Regions from separate parts of the Nocardia sp. CDC153 genome, predicted to be linked through region 2. Evidence: riboswitches for the same ligand, from Rfam matches in the RefSeq annotation. Region 2 holds a riboswitch; the other holds the start of a gene.
What was found. A riboswitch is a leader RNA that binds a small molecule or an ion and turns the genes downstream of it on or off. The one in region 2 is predicted to bind ZMP and ZTP.
Positions count from the first base shown of each region.

Region 1 (9,288 bases), on a different contig from region 2:
GTTTGCGCGTTGGCGTGGTGGATAGCGGTGAACGCGCCCGCGACGAGTGCCATGACCTCCTCGACGGTGATGTCATCGCGGACAAGAGCAGCGGTGCGTGCTCGGTCGAGCAGGTCGGAGACATGACCGGTCAGTGCCGTGGCGACCTCGGGTGCCACGATACGTAGGTCGAACTCCGCGGCGGCGAGCGCGCTTTTGACGGCGCTGTTCTCGGCACCGTTGGCCATCATTCGTGCCAGCAGCGTGAATACCGCAGCGGGGTCGTCGCCATCGGCCAGTGCCGCGGCCTCTGCCACCAGCGTTTCGAGTTGATCGATCGAGACCGCAAGGTAGAGCGCCTCTTTGGTGGGAAAGTGCCGATGAACTGTCCCCGGGCCGACACCGGCCTGTCGCGCGATCTCGTCGAGCGGAACACCGAGCCCTTCCCGGGCGAACAGCTGCTGCGCGGCATGCAGGACGGCCTGGCGGTTGCGGCGTGCGTCAGCGCGCAACCCTCGGGGGATGCTGCGCGGATTCGTGGAATCGATCGGAATGTGCTGGGGCTGTTGCTTGTTCATCGCACGTCTAGCTTAACCGGGGCGACGCCCCGTATGCTGGCTTCCATAACCGGGGCGCCGCACCGTTTATGGCAAGCCGGTACCTGGATTCCGATTCCCTCATAGGACTTCTCATGACCATGCCCGAGCCCGGAGCCGTTGTGCGGCGGTTGCAGGAGTGCTTCAACACACGGCAGTTCGACAAGGCCGACGATCTACACACCCCCGACTTTTTCAGTCACACGCTCGGCACCACAGGATTCGAGGCCGGCAAGAACGTCTGGCGCAGTCTTGTCAGCCATTTCCCGAACATCCGTGTCGTCGCCGAAGATGTTCTGGTCGACCGGGACCGGGTCGCAGTTCGCTCGACGGTTGAAGGCATCCCGGTCCCAGACAGCGCACCGCGTCCGATGCTGATCGAGATCTTCCGTATCGACAACGGCCGAATCGCCGAGAACTGGGCGGTCGGTACGGGACTGCCCTACAGCGCAGAAACCCTGTAGGACGATTCCTGTGCGAACCGGCGTCGTACCTGCCAATGCCGAGATCCTCTCAGCGCTGAGCTTCCGGTGAGTCGACAGTGTCCGACGACGCCAGCGCGGTGTGAGCGCGCGTTGTCACATGGGCTGCGCGAGTTGATCATGGGCCTAAACGTGCACTAAGGAAGCGGAATTGGCAGAAAACCGCCCTCCGGCAGCGATTTGTGCACGAATAGGCCCATCGCACCGAACTCGGCACTATCGGGCGTCGGCTTGGTCGTGGGAGTGCTCGACCGGATGGTGGTCGAATGCCTGTGACACCGCGAGGCTGTCTTCGTAGACATGGTGCCGGGTGATGAGACCGTCTTCGATAGTGAGGTGGAGTGCGAAGCGGGAACGGTAGGCCCGTTCGGTGCTGCGGGCGGTTTGGCGAATTTCTCCCAGTACCACCGCGTCTGGGCCGTCGATCAAGATGCGAGATGATCTCGGCCCGTTGATCTTTCGCGACCGTCCCTGGCCGGGAAACGCCACTGCTTCAGGTGTCGAATAGCGGCTCGTAAGGCGCACCTCGGAGGCGAGATGTGCTTCCTCAACATGATCGGTCCGATCGAGAGCGAAATCGCCGGGCTACCGTAAGAATTCAGCGACTTGTACCTGGTCCCGGATTGCCGCCAGCAGTGTCGACATCGGCCAACCATAGCGGCCATGAGCGACAAGGAAACCGTCACTAACGCGGTGGGGACATGCTCATCGGCAGATCGGTGTGTTAGCTGGCCGGATCTGCGGCCGTACCGAACCGAGAGATCGGCGGCATGCGACTGTACGAATCATCATCTGCAGGCAGTTATCCGGTTGGGCAGTGCTTTTCGAGGTTGGTGAGCCGATTCAGTGTTGCGGTTTGGTCGATGCCGAGTTGGGTCAGTAGTTGGTTTGCCGGGTCCGGCGGTTGCAGTGACAGTAGTGCGCGCAGTAGGTGGTTTGGTGCTTGATGTCTGGTCTTGACTCCGGTGGCGTCGATGGCTCGACGGATCGCGGTCCATGCGTTCGGGGTAAGGATGTTGCGGCTCAAGGGTATTCGGCGCGAACCAAGGCTGGGTGCTTGGATTCCGTGGCGGTCGAGTTCGAGGCCGAGGGTGGCCAGGGCGGTGCGGTCGAGGGTGTCGAGTGCTGTTCGGCCTTGCTCGCTGGTCACCGCCAGCGCGCGGGCGGGGATAGAGTCGGGAGCGCTGAGCAGCCCCAGTAATAGGTGGTCGGTACTTACCCGTGTCGAGCCCTGCTGTGCCGCCTCGTGCAGGGCGGCGTCGAGCACCGCGCCCAAGGGGGTGGATTTGGCCATTTGATCCCACATGCGTTTCTCATTTCCCGTGCTTGGTGTGTGCCGATTGGCGGGTCACTCCGAGTGCGGCGCCGATCTGTTCCCATGTCCAGCCCTGGTCGCGCGCCTGCGCGACGGCGCAGGCCTCGACCCGTTCGGCCAATCGATGCAGTGCGCCGACTGCGCGCAGGCTGATCGCCGGGTCGGTCGAGCTCAGTCGATTCGTGAGTTCGTCCATCTCCACACTGTCAGTTTCGTTTGACAGACGGTCCGTGTCAAACGAAACTGACAAGGTAGGCGCAGTTGGCCACACCCGATTCCACTGGGGGAGAAGCAAAGTGATGGACACCGACGTACTTGTGGTGGGCGCGGGCCCCACCGGTTTGATGCTGGCGACCGAACTGTGCCTGGCCGGAGTGCGGCCGGTGATCGTGGAACGGCAACCGAAACCCCGCGACACCCCGAAAGCCAATGGGCTCGCCGGGCAGATCGTGCCACTGCTGCGCTACCGCGGCCTGCTCGAGCGGTTCGCCGAGCACTCCTCCTTCAGCGGCCCCGCACCCGGATTCCCTTTCGGCGGAATAGGTCTGGACTTCACCCCGCTGACGGAATCGCCCCTGCATCTGCTGCTGATCCCGCAGCCACGGTTGGAGGAACTGCTCGCCGCCCGCGCCACCGAACTTGGTGCCGACATCCGCCGTGGCCACGAGGTGCTCGAGTTCGTCCAGGACGACCTCGCGGTGACCGTCGATATCCGCGGGCCCGACGGGCTGTATCAGCTGACCGCCGGATACCTCGCGGGCTGCGACGGCGGCAATAGCCGGATACGCGACAAAGCCGGTATCCCATTCCCGGGCAACACCTATCCGGAGGTGACCCGACTCGGCCACGTCATGATGCCCGAATCGGTCACCCTGCTCGACTCCGGCGATCTCGACGTCCCCGGCCTCGGCACTCTCCGCGGCGGATTCACCCGAACCGACCGCGGTGTTCTGGCTCTCGCCTCGTTCACCCCCGAAGTCCTGCTCGTATCGGCCACCGAAGACGACCCCACCGCATACGACCCCGACGCACCGGTAACCCTGACCGAACTGCGTGACAGCATCCGCCGCGTACTCGGCGCGGAACTCCCACTGGGAGAGCCGATCTGGCTGACGCGCTTCTACACCCAGGCACGCCAAGCCGAAAGATACCGCGACCGCCTAGTATTCCTGGCCGGTGACGCGGCCCACCTGTTCCCCGCCGGCGGGGCCGCGCTCAACATCGGCCTGCTCGATGCCGTCAACCTGGCTTGGAAACTCGCCGCCGCCGTCCACGGCTGGGCACCCGACGACCTACTGGACACCTACCACCGTGAACGCCACCTCGTCGGCACGCGTGCTCTTTTGCAGACCAGGGCTCAGGCGGCGCTGGCCCGCGGACACGACGCCGATGCCATCGCATTGCGTGAACTGTTCCAGGAGCTACTCATCGACGAACAGCCGCTACGGCGCATCGGGGCACTGCTGGCAGGCACCGACGCTCACACCCCGCTGCCCGACCCGTCCGACCACCCGCTCACGGGCACCTTCGCGCCAAACCTCGTCCTGCGCACCACATCCGCCACCACCGTCGCCGACCTCATGCGCAACGGACGACCGCTGCTCCTGGATCTAGCCGACCGCCCGGACATCCGTGCGACCGCCCAACAATGGCCGCAACGCGTCGACCTCCACACCGCCACAACCGATCACCGCCCCGCCGACGCCCTGCTGATCCGCCCCGACGCCCAAATCGCCTGGGCCGCAAATATCGACCAACCCACAGACACCGCCACCACATCGCTCCGTCTGGCACTGTCGCGCTGGTTCGGCAACCCGACCAAACCACCAGCCCAAATCACCGATCAGCCCGAGTAACCCGCCCTGTCATCGACACGGCCGGATGGTGGGGCCGGTTCTGATAGTCGTGGCTGTCTAGTGGTGGAAGAGTCGAACTCCGGTGCGGGCGAGGGTGATGCGGTGTTCGCGGCATGCCTCGGCAACGGAGTCCGAGCGCAGGGAGCCGCCCGGTTCGACGATCAGCTCGACCCCGTGTTCGGCGGCGGCGTCGACGTTGTCGCGGAATGGGAGATAGCCGTCGGAGACGAGAGTGATGCCCGAGGGCTTGGTGGAGCGTCGCCGTGTCCACCAGGTACGTGCTTTGCTTCCGGCGAGAATCGTGCAGTCGATGCGTGATTGCTGGCCTGCGCCGACGCCGATGCTCATTCCGTCCCGGACGTAGACGACGGTGTTGGACTGGGTGTAGCGGGCGGTGATCATGCCCAGCAGTGCATCGGTGACGGCGTTGTCGCTGAGGGTCTGGCCGTCGGCTACCTGCAGCAGGTCTGCGGTGATCGGCACGCTGTCTCGGTCCTGTTCGAGCGTGACACCAAAGACTGTGCGGGACTCCGATTCCGGTGGCCGGAAGGTGGGGTCGATCTCGAAGACAAGGAACCGCCCGCCCTTCTTGCGGCCCAGGGCAGCAACGGTTCCGGGGGCATAACCCGGGGCGATGATGCCATCGAAGACGATCCCGGCCAGCATGTCGGCGAGCTCGTGATCGACCGGCTCGGACACCGCGATCATGTCGCCGTAGGACGAGCGTGGATCGGCGTCTCGGGCTCGCACGTAGGCGGCGGTCACCGGACCGACCGCGCCGTCACCCAATCTCCAACTCGCACGCATGGTTTCGTCGAGCTCCCCGGCCAGCGCCGCGCCGGCCGGGGACACGTGTTTGAACGACGCCGCGGCCACTCGGCCGGCGGCGCGACCGGCTTCGGCGACCAGCTGCCAGGCATTGAGCGCGTCGAGGTAATTGATCATCGACGCGCAGCCGTGCACCACTCGAAGGTGATCACCCCCGCCCGCCACCCGCGCGGTTTGATGCGGATTCATGCCGTAGCGCAACTCCATTGCGATACCCCGTCTCTCGTCTCGAGATGGGGAGCACCCAGGCGTACGACGCTCCGATACTGCGCTTCCTCGTGGTCTGCCCACGCAACGCCAGTCGCGATCGATCACACGCTAACCCAAGATCAGCCCAACAGCCAGCCAGCACTGCCGCCTTGGCGCTAGGTATTCGAGTTGCGGATGCTGTCGGTGCCGCACCCACGAATCGGGCGGATCTACCCGATCACTGCCAGAGGTGAGACATCATGTGCGGGTATCGAACTGGGCGGTAGTCGGTGAAGGTGAGATCTCGAACCTGGCTGAAATCCGACCAGAGGAGACGGCCGCCTTTGAGATGCACTGGAATTCGCACCCGATCGCGAACCCGGCGCAATTCCTCGGCGGTGGCCGCGCGCTTCGGGCCCACCGTGCCGTACAGGCGGATCCCGGGCGGGGATGGAAACCGGCCGGTTAGTAGGGAGCGGAACCAGAACAGCGGCCGGGAATCGACGGCTAGGAGACAGACGCGGGCGTCGGCGTCTACATTGCGCCCGAGCACTTCGGTGTACTGATCGAAATAGAAGCCGGTTGCGGTGTCATGCAGGAATACCGTGCCGATGGGTGTCACCGTCGGTGTGCCGTCGGCGTTCACCGAGGCGATGGCGCAGTGGCTGGCGCGGTTCACGGTGTTGCGAATCTGGGGCCAATGTTGTTCGAGCGTCACAAGGTTTTCCCCTCTGTTTGGCTGTTCGAGACTAATTGGTGTGGGTGGTGGGGGAAGTGAGGGCGGGGGGCGGCAATTGGGGGGACAGGGGGTGGTGGGTGGCGCATGATGGCGGCATGGCTTCAGATGGGGCGCGGCCTAACGTGCTTGGGATGGTTTGTGACAGTTTCACGCCGGGGGATGGGGGTGAGTTGCTTACTGCTTCCGAGCTCGGGGTGGTGGATACGGTGAGCGAGTTGCTCGGGCGGAATCCTCGGGAGGCGGAGCGTAAGCAGTTCGAATTGCTCATGCGGCTGTGGGATACGCGGGTGTTCGGGCTGATCAATGGGGCGGGGTTCAGGAAGTTCTCGCGGTTGAGTGCTGAGGAGCGGGAGCGGTGGCTGTTGGGGATGGCCAACTCGCGGATCGAGAAGAAGCGGGCGCTGTTTCAGGCGCTCAAGGGTGCGGCGGTCACGTCCTACTATCTGACGCCGGGGCCGACGGGGACCAATCCGGTGTGGGATCGGATCGGCATCCCACCCGCATTCGGACCGGTTGAGGGAGCGAAACGTGGCCTGAGTCCGGAGCGGCCGGATACCGATACCACCGTGCAGTGCGATGTGGTCGTCATCGGTTCGGGCGCGGGCGGCGGGACGGCCGCCGCGGTGTTGGCCAAGGCCGGACTCGATGTCGTGGTGCTGGAACGCGGCGAATACCTCGATGATCCGGACTTCGGCATCGGTGAGAAGGAGGGATTCCTGCGGCTCTACGCTCCCGGCCCCGCCGCGACGGCCGAGGGGCAGCTCGGATTGGTGGCGGGTACGGCGCTCGGCGGTGGCACGGTGGTCAACTGGACGACCTCTTTCCGCACCCCCGACGATGTCCGCGAGGAGTGGGCCGCCCTCGGCGCGCGGCAGTTCGCCGAGCAGGAGTACACCGATGCGCTCGAGGCCGTGGTGGCGCGGCTGGGTGTGAACACCGAGCACTCGCCCGCCTCGCATCGTGACGAGATCCTCGAACGCGGCCTGCGCAAACTGGATTGGCATGTCGAGCCGCTGCCGCGCAATGTCGGACCGGCATGTGACGCCGGAATTGAATGCGGCCGTTGTGGTTTCGGCTGTCGGGTCGGGGCCAAGCAGTCGGTGGTGAAGACCTGGCTGGCCGATGCCGCCGAGGCCGGTGCGCGGCTGTACGTCGGCACCGACGTGCGGCGCATCGTGGTCGACAATGGCCGCGCCACCGGCGTGGAAGCCGTGACCTCCGCGGGACACTCGGTGTGGGTGCGCTCGCGCGCGGTGGTCGTGGCCGCCGGTGCGATCCAGACCCCGGCCCTACTGCGCCGCTCCGGCCTGGGGAATCGCGCCATCGGCGACTTCCTCCGATTGCACCCGGCCACAGCGGTTTTCGGTGTCTTCGACGAGGAGATCCGGCCCTGGGAGGGCGGCATGCAGACCCGCTACTCCAAGCAGGATCGCGACCTGGACGGCAAGGGCTACGGCGTCATCTACGAGACCGGGCCCATGACACCGGGCATGTCGGTCGGGTTCCAGGCGTGGACCGGGGCCGCCGCCCATCGGGATCAGATGCTGAAGCTGGCCAATACCGTCGCCGTCGGCATCATCACGCGCGATCGTGATCACGGCAAGGTCGAGACCGACCGCAAGGGTGAGGCCGTCGTGCGCTATCGCATCTCCGCCCGCGACGCCGCCCACATGCACACCGGAATCGTCAATGCCGCAAGCATTCTCGAGGCCGCGGGCGCACAGCGCATCTTCTCCGGCCACCAGGCCGGGGTCGCCTACGAGCCCGGCGTGACCGGTTCGCACGAGGAGTTCGCCCAGCAGGCCGAAGCCGCGGGATACGCGCCAGGGCAATGTTCGATGGGCGCACTACACATCATGGGCTCGGCCCGAATGGGCGGCTCACCCGACTACTCGGCCATCAACCCCGACGGCGCGACCTGGGATGTGCCGAATATCGTTGTGGCGGACGGCTCTTGCTTCCCGACATCGTCGGGCGTGAACCCGATGGTCAGCATCGAGGCCATCGCCTACATGAACGCCACCCGACTCGCCGCCACCCTGAAATAGATCGACGCTCAGAAATCCGGCACGGCTAGGAACCCAGGGCCGCGCCGAACGCCCCCACGATCACCCGCCGGATCTGCTCGACCGCCCGGTCGACGGGTCCGGTGGGCTGGAACAAATGGCTCAGCGCCAGGCGCACGAGAACCTCTGTGATGGAGGTCAATTCGTCGTCGGCCACACCGGCGAGCCCGTACTGCGCGCGAATCGCGGCCGAGACCGCGACGATCGCGCGCCCCAGCACCGGTTCGGTCTCGGTCATCAGCACCGGCAATAGCGCGGTGTCGGTCGCAGATCGTCCGGCCAGCACCGCCTTGAGCAAGGTGTTGTCGGCACCCGTCCGCAGGGTGTATTCGACCGCCGCCGTAAACCCCGCTGCCACATCCGTCGGATGCGCGGCCAGACTCTCGGCAATGCCCACCAGGAAGCCGTCGACCTCCTGCTGGATGACCACCTCGGCCAGTTCGTGCTTGTTGCCGAACTCCTTGTAGAGCACCGGCCGACTCACGCCCACCTCTTTGGCCAGCCGCGACATGTTCACCGCGCCCCACCCCTCGGTGACGACGATGCGCCGCCCGGCGTCGATGATCCGCTCGCGCAGCAGCTGTCGCATCTCGGTCTGGAAGTTCGGCGCGTCCACCACGCCCCGATCGTACATGAGCTCGCCTTTCGTCCCTTCATTGACAGACTAGTCGAGCATGTATCTAATGAATACAGTTCTTCGGAAAGTGTAAACGCTAGGAGTTCGGCAATGACGACGTCTCGCAGTCGAGAGTCGGAGGCTTCCGCGCGCCCGCAGTGGCGTGATCGCAAGCGCTATCTCTGGTTGTTCGGCCTGGTGCCGCCGACCGCCCTGTTCCTGGCCACCGCGCTGGTCTGGGCCTGCAATGAAATCGGCCTCGATGCCGTGTCCCCGGTGTTGTGGTGGATCGGCCCGCTGCTGGTCTACGGCCTGCTTCCGGTGCTGGACCGCTTCTTCGGCCCGGACGGCCAGAACCCGCCCGACGAGGTGATGGAGTACCTGGAGAACGACAAGTACTACCGGTACTGCACCTACGCCTACATCCCGTTCCAGCTGTTGAGCCTGACCTTCGCCTGCTACCTGTGGACCGCGGGCAACCTGTCCTGGCTGGGCATCGACGATGGGCTCGGTGTGATCTCCAAGCTCGGCCTGGCCCTGAGCATGGGCGTGATGGGCGGCGTCGGCATCAATACCGCGCACGAACTCGGCCACAAGAAGGACGAATTGGAGCGGTGGCTGT
Region 1 is NZ_JAYKYU010000006.1:512,364-521,651, forward strand. It holds gene VMT65_RS32735 (TetR/AcrR family transcriptional regulator) at 1-557, opposite strand, end outside; gene VMT65_RS32740 (ester cyclase) at 671-1,039, shown strand; gene VMT65_RS32745 (Clp protease N-terminal domain-containing protein) at 1,860-2,363, opposite strand; gene VMT65_RS32750 (helix-turn-helix domain-containing protein) at 2,371-2,568, opposite strand; gene VMT65_RS32755 (FAD-dependent monooxygenase) at 2,672-4,228, shown strand; gene VMT65_RS32760 (hypothetical protein) at 4,286-5,263, opposite strand; ZMP/ZTP riboswitch at 5,292-5,371, opposite strand; gene VMT65_RS32765 (pyridoxamine 5'-phosphate oxidase family protein) at 5,484-5,963, opposite strand; gene VMT65_RS32770 (GMC family oxidoreductase) at 6,116-8,032, shown strand; gene VMT65_RS32775 (TetR family transcriptional regulator) at 8,058-8,684, opposite strand; gene VMT65_RS32780 (alkane 1-monooxygenase) at 8,778-9,288, shown strand, end outside.
Region 1: linked by a shared signal. The riboswitch ahead of VMT65_RS32760 (hypothetical protein) and the one ahead of glyA (serine hydroxymethyltransferase) in region 2 are both predicted to bind ZMP and ZTP.

Region 2 (9,288 bases):
CCGCGATCCGCTGCCCAGCCGGCTCAGCACCGTGAGCAGCACATTGCGTTCCAGCGACTGCGCCTCGTCCACGATCACGAAGGAGTCGTGTAGCGAGCGACCGCGAATGTGGGTGAGCGGCAGCACTTCCAGCATGCCGCGCGCCTGCACCTCCTCCATCACCTCCGGGCTGGCCAGCCCTTCGAGGGTGTCGAAGACGGCCTGCGCCCACGGACCCATCTTCTCGCTCTCGGAGCCCGGCAGATAGCCGAGCTCCTGTCCACCCACCGCGTACAGCGGACGGAACACCACCACCTTTCGATGCGAGCGGCGTTCCAGCACCGCCTCGAGACCGGCGGTCAACGCCAGCGCCGACTTGCCGGTACCGGCCCGGCCGCCGAGCGAGACGATGCCGACCGACTCGTCGAGCAGCAGGTCCAAGGCGATGCGCTGCTCGGCCGAGCGGCCGTGCAGCCCGAACGCCTCCCGGTCGCCGCGGACCAGCTGCACCCGCTTGTCCGGCGTCACCCGGGCCAGCGCGCTGCCGCGCGGGCTCAGCATGCGGATTCCGGTGTGGCAGGGCATGTCCCGCGCCTCGTCGAGATCGATCACGGTCTCGGCGTAGAGCTTGTCGACCACCGGGGTGGCGACCTCGAGTTCCACCATGCCGGTCCACCCGGAGGTGACGACGTCCTGGGCGTGATACTCGTCGGCCTGCAGGCCCACCGAGCTGGCCTTGACCCGCAGCGGAATGTCCTTGGACACCAGCACGACCCGCTGCCCCTCGGCGGCCAGGTTGAGCGCGCAGGCCAGGATGCGGGAATCGTTGCTGTCCGTGCGGAATCCGACGGGGAGGACGTTCGGGTCGGTGTGGTTCAACTCCACCTGGAGTGTCCCGCCCTGGGTGCCGACCGACACCCGCTGATCGAGCCGACCGTGTGCCAGACGCATGTCGTCCAGCATGCGCAGTGCCTCGCGAGCGAACCAGCCGAGTTCGTGGTGATGGCGTTTGGCCTCGAGTTCACTGATCACGACCAGCGGCAACACCACGTGGTGCTCGCCGAATCGGGTCAGCGCCCAAGGATCGGACAGCAGCACCGACGTGTCGACTACGAAGGTTTTCGGTCCGGAATCGGACGACTGCGAGGCGCGAACTCCCGTTTTTTTGGACGTCCGGCCCTGGTCAGAGCCTGCGTCCCCGGTGGGAGCGGTAGCGGAGCGTGCATCAGTCACGGTGGGCTCCTTTGCCACTCGCGCGGCACCGCGCGAGCGTTCTCGCTGGGCCGGTCAGCCTTGGGGTCGTACGACCCGAGGGCCGGGTACCGGCCCCCTCGCACTGAGTTGCTCAGTCACGATCAGGACCTCCCGTACGAACCACACCTACGCGGCCCGCACTCCCGACGCTACCGCCGAAATCGCGATCCGGCTCCCCGACTGTCGGGCGCATTGGTGAAGATCGCGTTAACGCCTGTCCGCTCTGGGTGTTTCGCGCAATTCCTCGATCAACACCGGGACGTGGCTGTGCTCGGGGTCCTTTGTCGCCGTGACCAGCGTCAACGGGCCCTCGGCGGCCTGCTGGCGCAGACGCGCCAAACCCTGCCGGGCGGCGTCGTCGGCGAGTTCGATTCGATACTTCCGCTCGAACTCCGCACGGCGTGTCTCCGGGTCCGCGTGATACCACTTGCGCAGCTCGTTCGACGGGGTCACCGCCTTGGCCCAGTCATCGATGCCCGCCTGCTGTTTGCTGATCCCGCGCGGCCAGAGCCGATCCACCAGCACCCGGCGACCGTCGGCCGCGTCGGGGGCGTCGTACACGCGCTTGACCCGGTACCTCGGTTGCTGTGCCATGTCCTCCATTACAGTCGAGCCCATGGCCGAAACCACGGATCTAGAGAGTCTGCCCACCAAGGAACTGCACGATCGCGCGGTGAAGCTGGCCGCGCGCCGCGGCGACATCAAGTTCCTGTGGGAGCTGCTGAAATCCATCCCGGCCGCCGAGGCCGCCGCCGGGGATATCGGCGAGAGCGAGGCCGACATCAAGTACGTGCTGCCCATCCTGGACGACTACGCCCACGCGGGCGAGGGCAAGATCGGCGAGGTGCTCCGGCCGATGTACGCGGAATACCTGCGCAAGCACGCCTGATTCGGTTACCGGGCGGCTCGGCTCACGGGCGCAGCACGATCTTGCCGCGGGTGTGGCGGCGTTCCAGCTCCCGGAAGGCGTCGCGCACCTCGGCGAGGGGATAGGTTGCGGCAATGGGGATTTCGAGGCGGCCCGCGGCGATGAGGTCGGCGAGTTCGGCCACCACGTCGATGGTGTCGGCGGCCGCGGTGCCCTCGAATTTGACCCCGAAGCGCCGGACGGCGTCGACATCGATGATGGTGTCGATGCGCTCGGGTTTCACGCCGAGATCGATCGCCAGCTCGACGTAGCCCGAACCGTAGGTGTCGATGAAGGCGTCCAGTCCGCCCGGCGCGGCGGCGTGCAGCCGCTCGGCCAGGCTGTCGCCGTAAACGACTGGAATCACACCCTTTTCGCGCAGCCAGTCCTGATTCGAGGGACCGGCGATGCCGATCACGGACGCGCCGCGCTCGCGAAGCAATTGCACCACAATCGATCCCACCCCGCCGGCCGCGCCCGAGACGGCCACTACGTCGCCCTTGTCCGCCTCCACCGCGCGGACCGCCGCGAAAGCCGTTGTGCCCGCGACGAACAGCGCCCCCGCCGCATCCCACGACACCGGCTCAGGCTTGGGCGTCACCTGATCCGCCGGTACCCGCACATGCGTGGCGTGCGAGGCCCGCTCATTGGTGAACCCGATGACCTCTTGGCCCACCGCGATCGCGCTCACCCCGTCCCCGACCGCCACCACGCGCCCCGCGAAATCACTGCCCTGCCCCGACGGAAACGTGGTCGGCCACCGCTCGCGCAGCGCCCCGGACCGAATGGCCGACTCCCCCGGATTGATCCCCGCGCTGACGACCCGCACCACCACCTCCCCCGGCCCCGCCGTCGGCTCCGGAACCTCCACCACCCGCAGCACATTCAGATCGCCGTACTCGTCGAACCTGACCGCCTCGGCCATGACCACTCCTCTTTCCTTAGACGCTTCCTTTCCGGAGGAGTTCCACCGGAGGACCCGGCTGACACCGATGACGCCGCGCGCCGCCCGCTCGGCGCGGCGCAGAATCGTCCCCGCGCGGACCGACTGGAATCTCGGCCAGCACGTGGTTCGGCCTGGTCCGCAAAAGCGAGAGCCCGCCGCGATCATGAGATCGCGGCGGGCTCTTGGTCTTTCGGTGGAAGCTCAGCCGAGCAGCTTCCAGTCCTCGAGGCCGTCGTAGAGCGGGAACTCCTGGGCCAGCTTGGAGACGCGCTGACGCAGCGAATCCAGGTCGGCCGAGCCGGTCAGGGCGGCCGCGATGATCTCGGCGACCTCGGTGAACTGCTCGTCGCCGAAGCCGCGGGTGGCCAGGGCCGGGGTGCCGATGCGCAGGCCGGAGGTGACCATCGGCGGGCGCGGGTCGAACGGAACGGCATTGCGGTTCACGGTGATTCCGATTTCGTGCAGGAGATCCTCACCCTGCTGGCCGTCGAGCTGCGAGTTGCGCAGGTCGACCAGGACCAGGTGCACGTCGGTGCCGCCGGTGAGCACGGTGACGCCCTTGGCCTGGGCGTCGGCCTGGGTCAGACGCTCGGCGATGATCTTCGCGCCGGACAGCGTGCGCTGCTGGCGCTCGGCGAACTCGGCACCCGCCGCGATCTTGAAGGCCACGGCCTTGGCGGCGATGGCGTGCATGAGCGGGCCGCCCTGCTGGCCCGGGAACACCGCGGAGTTCAGCTTCTTGGCGAACTCCTCCTTGGCCAGGATCAGGCCGGAGCGCGGGCCGCCGAGGGTCTTGTGCACGGTGGAGGACACCACGTGCGCGTGCGGGACCGGCGACGGGTGCAGGCCCGCGGCAACGAGTCCCGCGAAGTGCGCCATGTCGACCCACAGGTACGCGCCGACCTCGTCGGCGATCTCGCGGAAGGCCGCGAAGTCCAGGTGCCGCGGGTAGGCCGACCAGCCGGCGACGATCACCTTCGGGCGGGTCTCCTTGGCAAGCTTGCGCACCTCGTCCATGTCGACGCGGTGGTCTTCCTTGGAGACGCCGTAGGCGTGCACCTCGTACAGCTTGCCCGAGAAGTTCAGGCGCATGCCGTGGGTGAGGTGGCCGCCGTGCGCGAGGTCCAGGCCCAGCAGCTTCTCGCCCGGGGTCATCAGCGCGTGCAGCACGGCCGCGTTGGCCTGCGCACCCGAATGCGGCTGCACGTTGGCGTATTCCGCGCCGAACAGTTCGGTGACGCGGGCACGCGCCAGATCCTCGACGATGTCGACGTTCTCGCAGCCGCCGTAGTAGCGGCGGCCCGGGTAGCCCTCGGCGTACTTGTTGGTGAGCACACTGCCCTGCGCCTGCAGCACCGCGCGCGGCACGAAGTTCTCCGAGGCGATCATCTCGAGGGTGTCGCGCTGGCGAGCGAGCTCGCCGCCCATCGCGGAAGCGACTTCGGGATCGAGTTCGGCGAGGGACTGGCTGTTGACAGAGGCGCTCGTCTGGGTCACGCCGCCGAGTCTATTGTCCGATGCGGACGCGCCGATCAAGGGGTTGTGTGTGTCGCTCATGGCGCAGCACCTCCGTCTTCCGGGTACCCCGAATGTGATCGGGGATCGCCAGGCACCCAGGCGCGCGGTGCCGGACTTCGGTGCTTCCCGGTGGTTGCTTCCACCTCGAGTGCGCCAGTCGCGGTCCGCCCATCCTATAGGCCCCGGCCACCATCCCACCCCCGCCCCCGGCCACTACACCCTCCGCACCCGGTGGTCATGCTGGCCGCACGGAACCGTGTAGGGAGTTTGCTTCTCACATGCGGCGAATCGCGCCGGGGGTGAGGGGTTCGTCGAGGAGGCGACCGAAGCGGTCGGAGCGGTCGGCGGGATCGGCGGCGCGATCGAGCCAGCCGCCGAGGAGTCGGTAGCCCTCGACGTAGGTGGAGATGTAGGCGCGCCACAGCGGGGAGGACAGGAAGCGCAGGGACTGGGTGGCGCGCTCGGGGGTGATCAGGCTCCAGCGCTGCATGAACTCGGCCACCTCGTCGGGGCCGCGGCGGCGGTCGTGCAGCAGCAGGGCCGCGTCCTGGCGCACGCCGAGCAGGTTCGCCGAGGCGGTCGAAATCCGTTCGGCGCGTTCGCCATCGAAGCGCAGGCCGAGATCGGCGTAGACCTCCTGCGCCCAGCGGCCCCAGCCCGGGCCGACGATCGACTTCAGGGCCAGATCCGCCAGGCCCTCGGCCATCAGGCACTGCGGGGTGTTGACCACGAACAGCGTCTGCTCGTCCTGCCCGGCCCCGACCAGTCCGGCCTCCTTGCGGCAGTGCTCGGTGTGATGGCCCGGGTAGGACTCGTGCGCGATCAGGTGCGGCAGCTGCGACATGTGCTGCTTGAGATCGGAATTGATGGCCACCCGGGACTGGTAGTTGCCCAGGTAGTAGTTGAAGCCCGACCACGGCTTGTCGCCCACGACTTCGTATTCCACGTGCTCGTTGTCCGGCAGCGGATACCGCTCGCGCACCAACTCGCGCAATGCGCTCGAGAACGCGGCCACGCACTCCTTCAACCGCTCCGGCGGAATCTCGTCCTGACGCCGGTGCGCGGTAATGCGATCCAGCAGCGGGCCGTCGCCGGGCAGCACCTCGTCCAACTGTCGGTGCGCCTCGCGGTAATCCTCGGTGTCGCCGGGCGCGATATCCACATCGAAGTAGGCGCGCACCTCATCGACGAAGTTGATGTCCTCCCCCGCGAATTTGCGCCCCGAGCATTCGAGGGCACGCAGATGCGCCTCGAGAAATTCCACCCGCTCCGCCGAAAGCCCGGCCTCGGGCAGCTCCTTCCGCAGCGCGGCCGCCCGATTCGCGAGATCCCGCGGCTCCGGTGCGGGCGCGTTCTCCACCTCGCGCCGCAATGCCGGATCACCGGTATAGGCGTCGACGAACCCCTCTTCGAGCCGATCGAATGCCAGTCCGAGCCGCAGATATTCGGTCACCAAGGGATGCGCTGCCATCCCCCGACCCTATGCGATCCCCAACACCCCCGCCCCGTCATCCCAGCCCACCGCTCCCTTCCGTCATCCCGGCATGCCCCTTTCGTCATCCCGGCATGCTTTTGGCCGGGATCCACGGTGGATTCCGGCCAAAAGCGCGCCGGAATGACGGGGCACGTCGGGTCGAATCCGCTTGTAGTGCAGGCTTATCGGCCCAACCGGGCGGTTGTGATGTGGCCTATCCCACTCTGGTTACCCGCGAGTAGCAATACCTGGTGTTCACCCGGATGTTGAGGCCGAGCACAATTCGGCTATGCGTGGAGTGTTGGCCGGATCGCCGGGCACGGCGACGATGCGGCTTCCCGAGAGCTGTTGTTGTCGGCCGACCCGAGCACGCCGGACGCGGGGACACGAGTAATGGCACGGATGAGCGAGCCCAGCCCGTATGTGGAATTCGACCGCAAGCAGTGGCGCACCCTGCGAAAGTCGACTCCCCTGGTGCTCACCGAGGAAGAACTGATCGGCCTGCGCGGCCTGGGTGAGCAGATCGACCTCGAGGAGGTCGCGGAGGTCTATCTGCCTCTGGCTCGTCTCATCCATCTGCAGGTCGCGGCGCGGCAGCGCCTGTTCGCCGCCACCGCCACCTTCCTCGGCGAGACCCATCCCGACCGTCAGGTCCCGTTCGTCATCGGTGTGGCGGGCTCGGTGGCGGTCGGCAAGTCCACCACCGCGCGTGTGCTGCAGGCGCTCCTGGCGCGCTGGGACCACCATCCGCGCGTGGATCTGGTCACCACCGACGGATTCCTCTACCCGACAGCCGAACTCACCCGCCGCGGCATCATGCACCGCAAGGGTTTCCCGGAGTCCTACGACCGCCGCAAGCTGCTGCGCTTCGTCACCGAGGTGAAATCCGGTGCGCACGAGGTGTGTGCGCCGGTGTATTCGCACATCGCCTACGACATCGTGCCCGGCGAATACCACTGCGTGCGCCAGCCCGACATTCTCATTGTCGAGGGCCTCAATGTGCTGCAGACCGGTCCCCGCCTCATGGTCTCGGACCTGTTCGACTTCTCGGTCTACGTGGACGCGCGCATCGAGGACATCGAGAACTGGTATGTGCAGCGCTTCCTGTCGCTGCAGAAGACCGCCTTCCAGGACCCGAATTCGCACTTCCACCACTACGCGAACTTCAACGAGCAGGAAGCGGTCAACCAGGCCAAGGAGATCTGGCACAACATCAACCGGCCGAATCTGGTGGAGAACATCCTGCCGACCCGGCCGCGCGCGACCCTGGTGCTGCGCAAGGATGCCGACCACTCCATCAACCGATTGCGCCTGCGGAAGCTCTAAAGCCGCCAAGCCGCATCGAGTCTGGCGGCGACGTCGATATCGGTCGCGGCCTGAATGTGCGGTTTGCAGATCTCCGTGGCGATGTAGCGCGCCACGAAGCGGCGAATCTCGTGGTCGACGCTGGCGATGATGCGCAGGAGTTCGCCGCGTCGCGTGGCGCTGGCGACATTGATGCGCACATTGCTGGGCTGCGGCTCGTCGATTTCGATAAGCACCCGCAGCGGTTCGGCGGTCCGCACGGTCAGGTGCAGGTGAATGGTGCCGTCCACGCGGAACGGATAGCGATCCACCGCCAGATCGATGAGCAGATCCACCTTGAGCGGGATCACCAGGTCGAACGAAATGATGTCGTCCACATCGCGTTTCAGCCGGGGCTGGCCGAGCCGCACGGTGGCCGAGAGTTTCGCGAGCTTGCCCGGACCGGCTCCGATGGGCCCGAATTCGAAGGCCTCCCCCGTGAGTTTCTCGAAAGCCCCGGCTATCCGCTCGGGCGAGGCGGCGTATTCGAGAAAGGCGCGCCCGAACGCCTCGTAGCTGATGTACGGCACCGCCGCGACCTGGGTTTCCGCGGGGCCACCCTGCCCCTCGTACAGCTCGCTCATGCCTCCGCTCCGCTCCGGCACGAGCGAGGCTCGGCTGTGCCTTTTGTTCGCTCGCTGCGCTCGCTCATGCATTCCGACGGTACGCGAGCAAGGTTACGGCGAACCCGGAACACATTGCACTGCAATGGAACCGTTGAGCGGCTGTTGCACAGCCATCTGATTCTCGAGATTTCAGAGTTGATCAGACCCCGAAGCGGCGGTGCCGGGCCGCGTAATCACGCAGGGCCCGCAGGAAATCCACGCGCCGGAATTCCGGCCAGTACGCCTCGGTGAACCAGATCTCGGAATAGGCGCTCTGCCACAACAGGAATCCCGAGAGCCGCTGCTCACCGGAGGTGCGGATGACGAGATCGGGATCGGGCTGCCCGGAGGTGTAGAGGTGCTGGCCGATGGCGTCCACGGTGATGGACTGCACCAGATCCTCGCCGGTCTCCCCCGCGTCCATCTCCTGGCGGACCAGCGAGCGCACCGCGTCGGCGATCTCCTGGCGGCCGCCGTAGCCGATGGCGACATTCACGTGCACGCCGGTGCGACCCTCGGTGGACTTGGCCGCCTCGCTCAGCCGCCGGGCCATCTCGGCGGGCAGCTGGTCGAGCGCGCCGACAATGCGGACGCTCCAATTCTGTTCCGGCGCAGACAGTTCGTCGACGACGTCGGTGATGACCTCGAAGAGGGTCTCGAGTTCGTCGGAGTCGCGCCGCAGGTTCTCGGTGGAGAGCAGGTAGAGGGTCACCATCTCGATGCCCGCCTCGCCGCACCACCCGACGAGTTCGGCGATCTTCAGCGCGCCGACCCGATGGCCGTGGCTGATGTCACTGAACCCGTTCTCCCGGGCCCAGCGCCGATTGCCGTCGCACATGACGGCAACATGCCGCGGATGCTGTTTGCCCGCCAGCTGCTGGGCCAGCCGCTTCTCGTATATGCGATATGGGAGCCCACGCACCTGACTCGCAACCTTCACGGCCGCAACCCTACGCCCTGCCCGCCTCCCCGCGCCTTTTGCCGGTCGAAAGAGCCGTCGCACCTTTCGCACCGGACCGGCGGTCAGCACCGACACCGATTTTGGACGTACCCGACGAGTTACCCCCATCGCAACGAAATCAGTAGTCGCCTCACACATCGAAGAAAACCTACGGTACCGTAGGTTACTCAGGAGGTAACCAATGTCCGACACTATGCCGCCCACCGCCCCGGTGGCGGACGTCCTGGCGACGGTCCGCGAAGAACTCGGGACAGTTCGGGAAGAACTGGCACTGATCAAACCCCGCATGCGCGGGTGGAT
Region 2 is NZ_JAYKYU010000001.1:735,051-744,338, reverse strand. It holds gene VMT65_RS03355 (PhoH family protein) at 1-1,212, opposite strand, end outside; gene VMT65_RS03350 (DUF488 domain-containing protein) at 1,441-1,827, opposite strand; gene VMT65_RS03345 (hypothetical protein) at 1,850-2,122, shown strand; gene VMT65_RS03340 (NADP-dependent oxidoreductase) at 2,145-3,065, opposite strand; gene glyA (serine hydroxymethyltransferase) at 3,288-4,583, opposite strand; ZMP/ZTP riboswitch at 4,691-4,775, opposite strand; gene VMT65_RS03330 (DUF885 domain-containing protein) at 4,879-6,075, opposite strand; gene coaA (type I pantothenate kinase) at 6,472-7,404, shown strand; gene VMT65_RS03320 (hypothetical protein) at 7,401-8,006, opposite strand; gene VMT65_RS03315 (isoprenyl transferase) at 8,188-8,967, opposite strand; gene trhA (PAQR family membrane homeostasis protein TrhA) at 9,170-9,288, shown strand, end outside.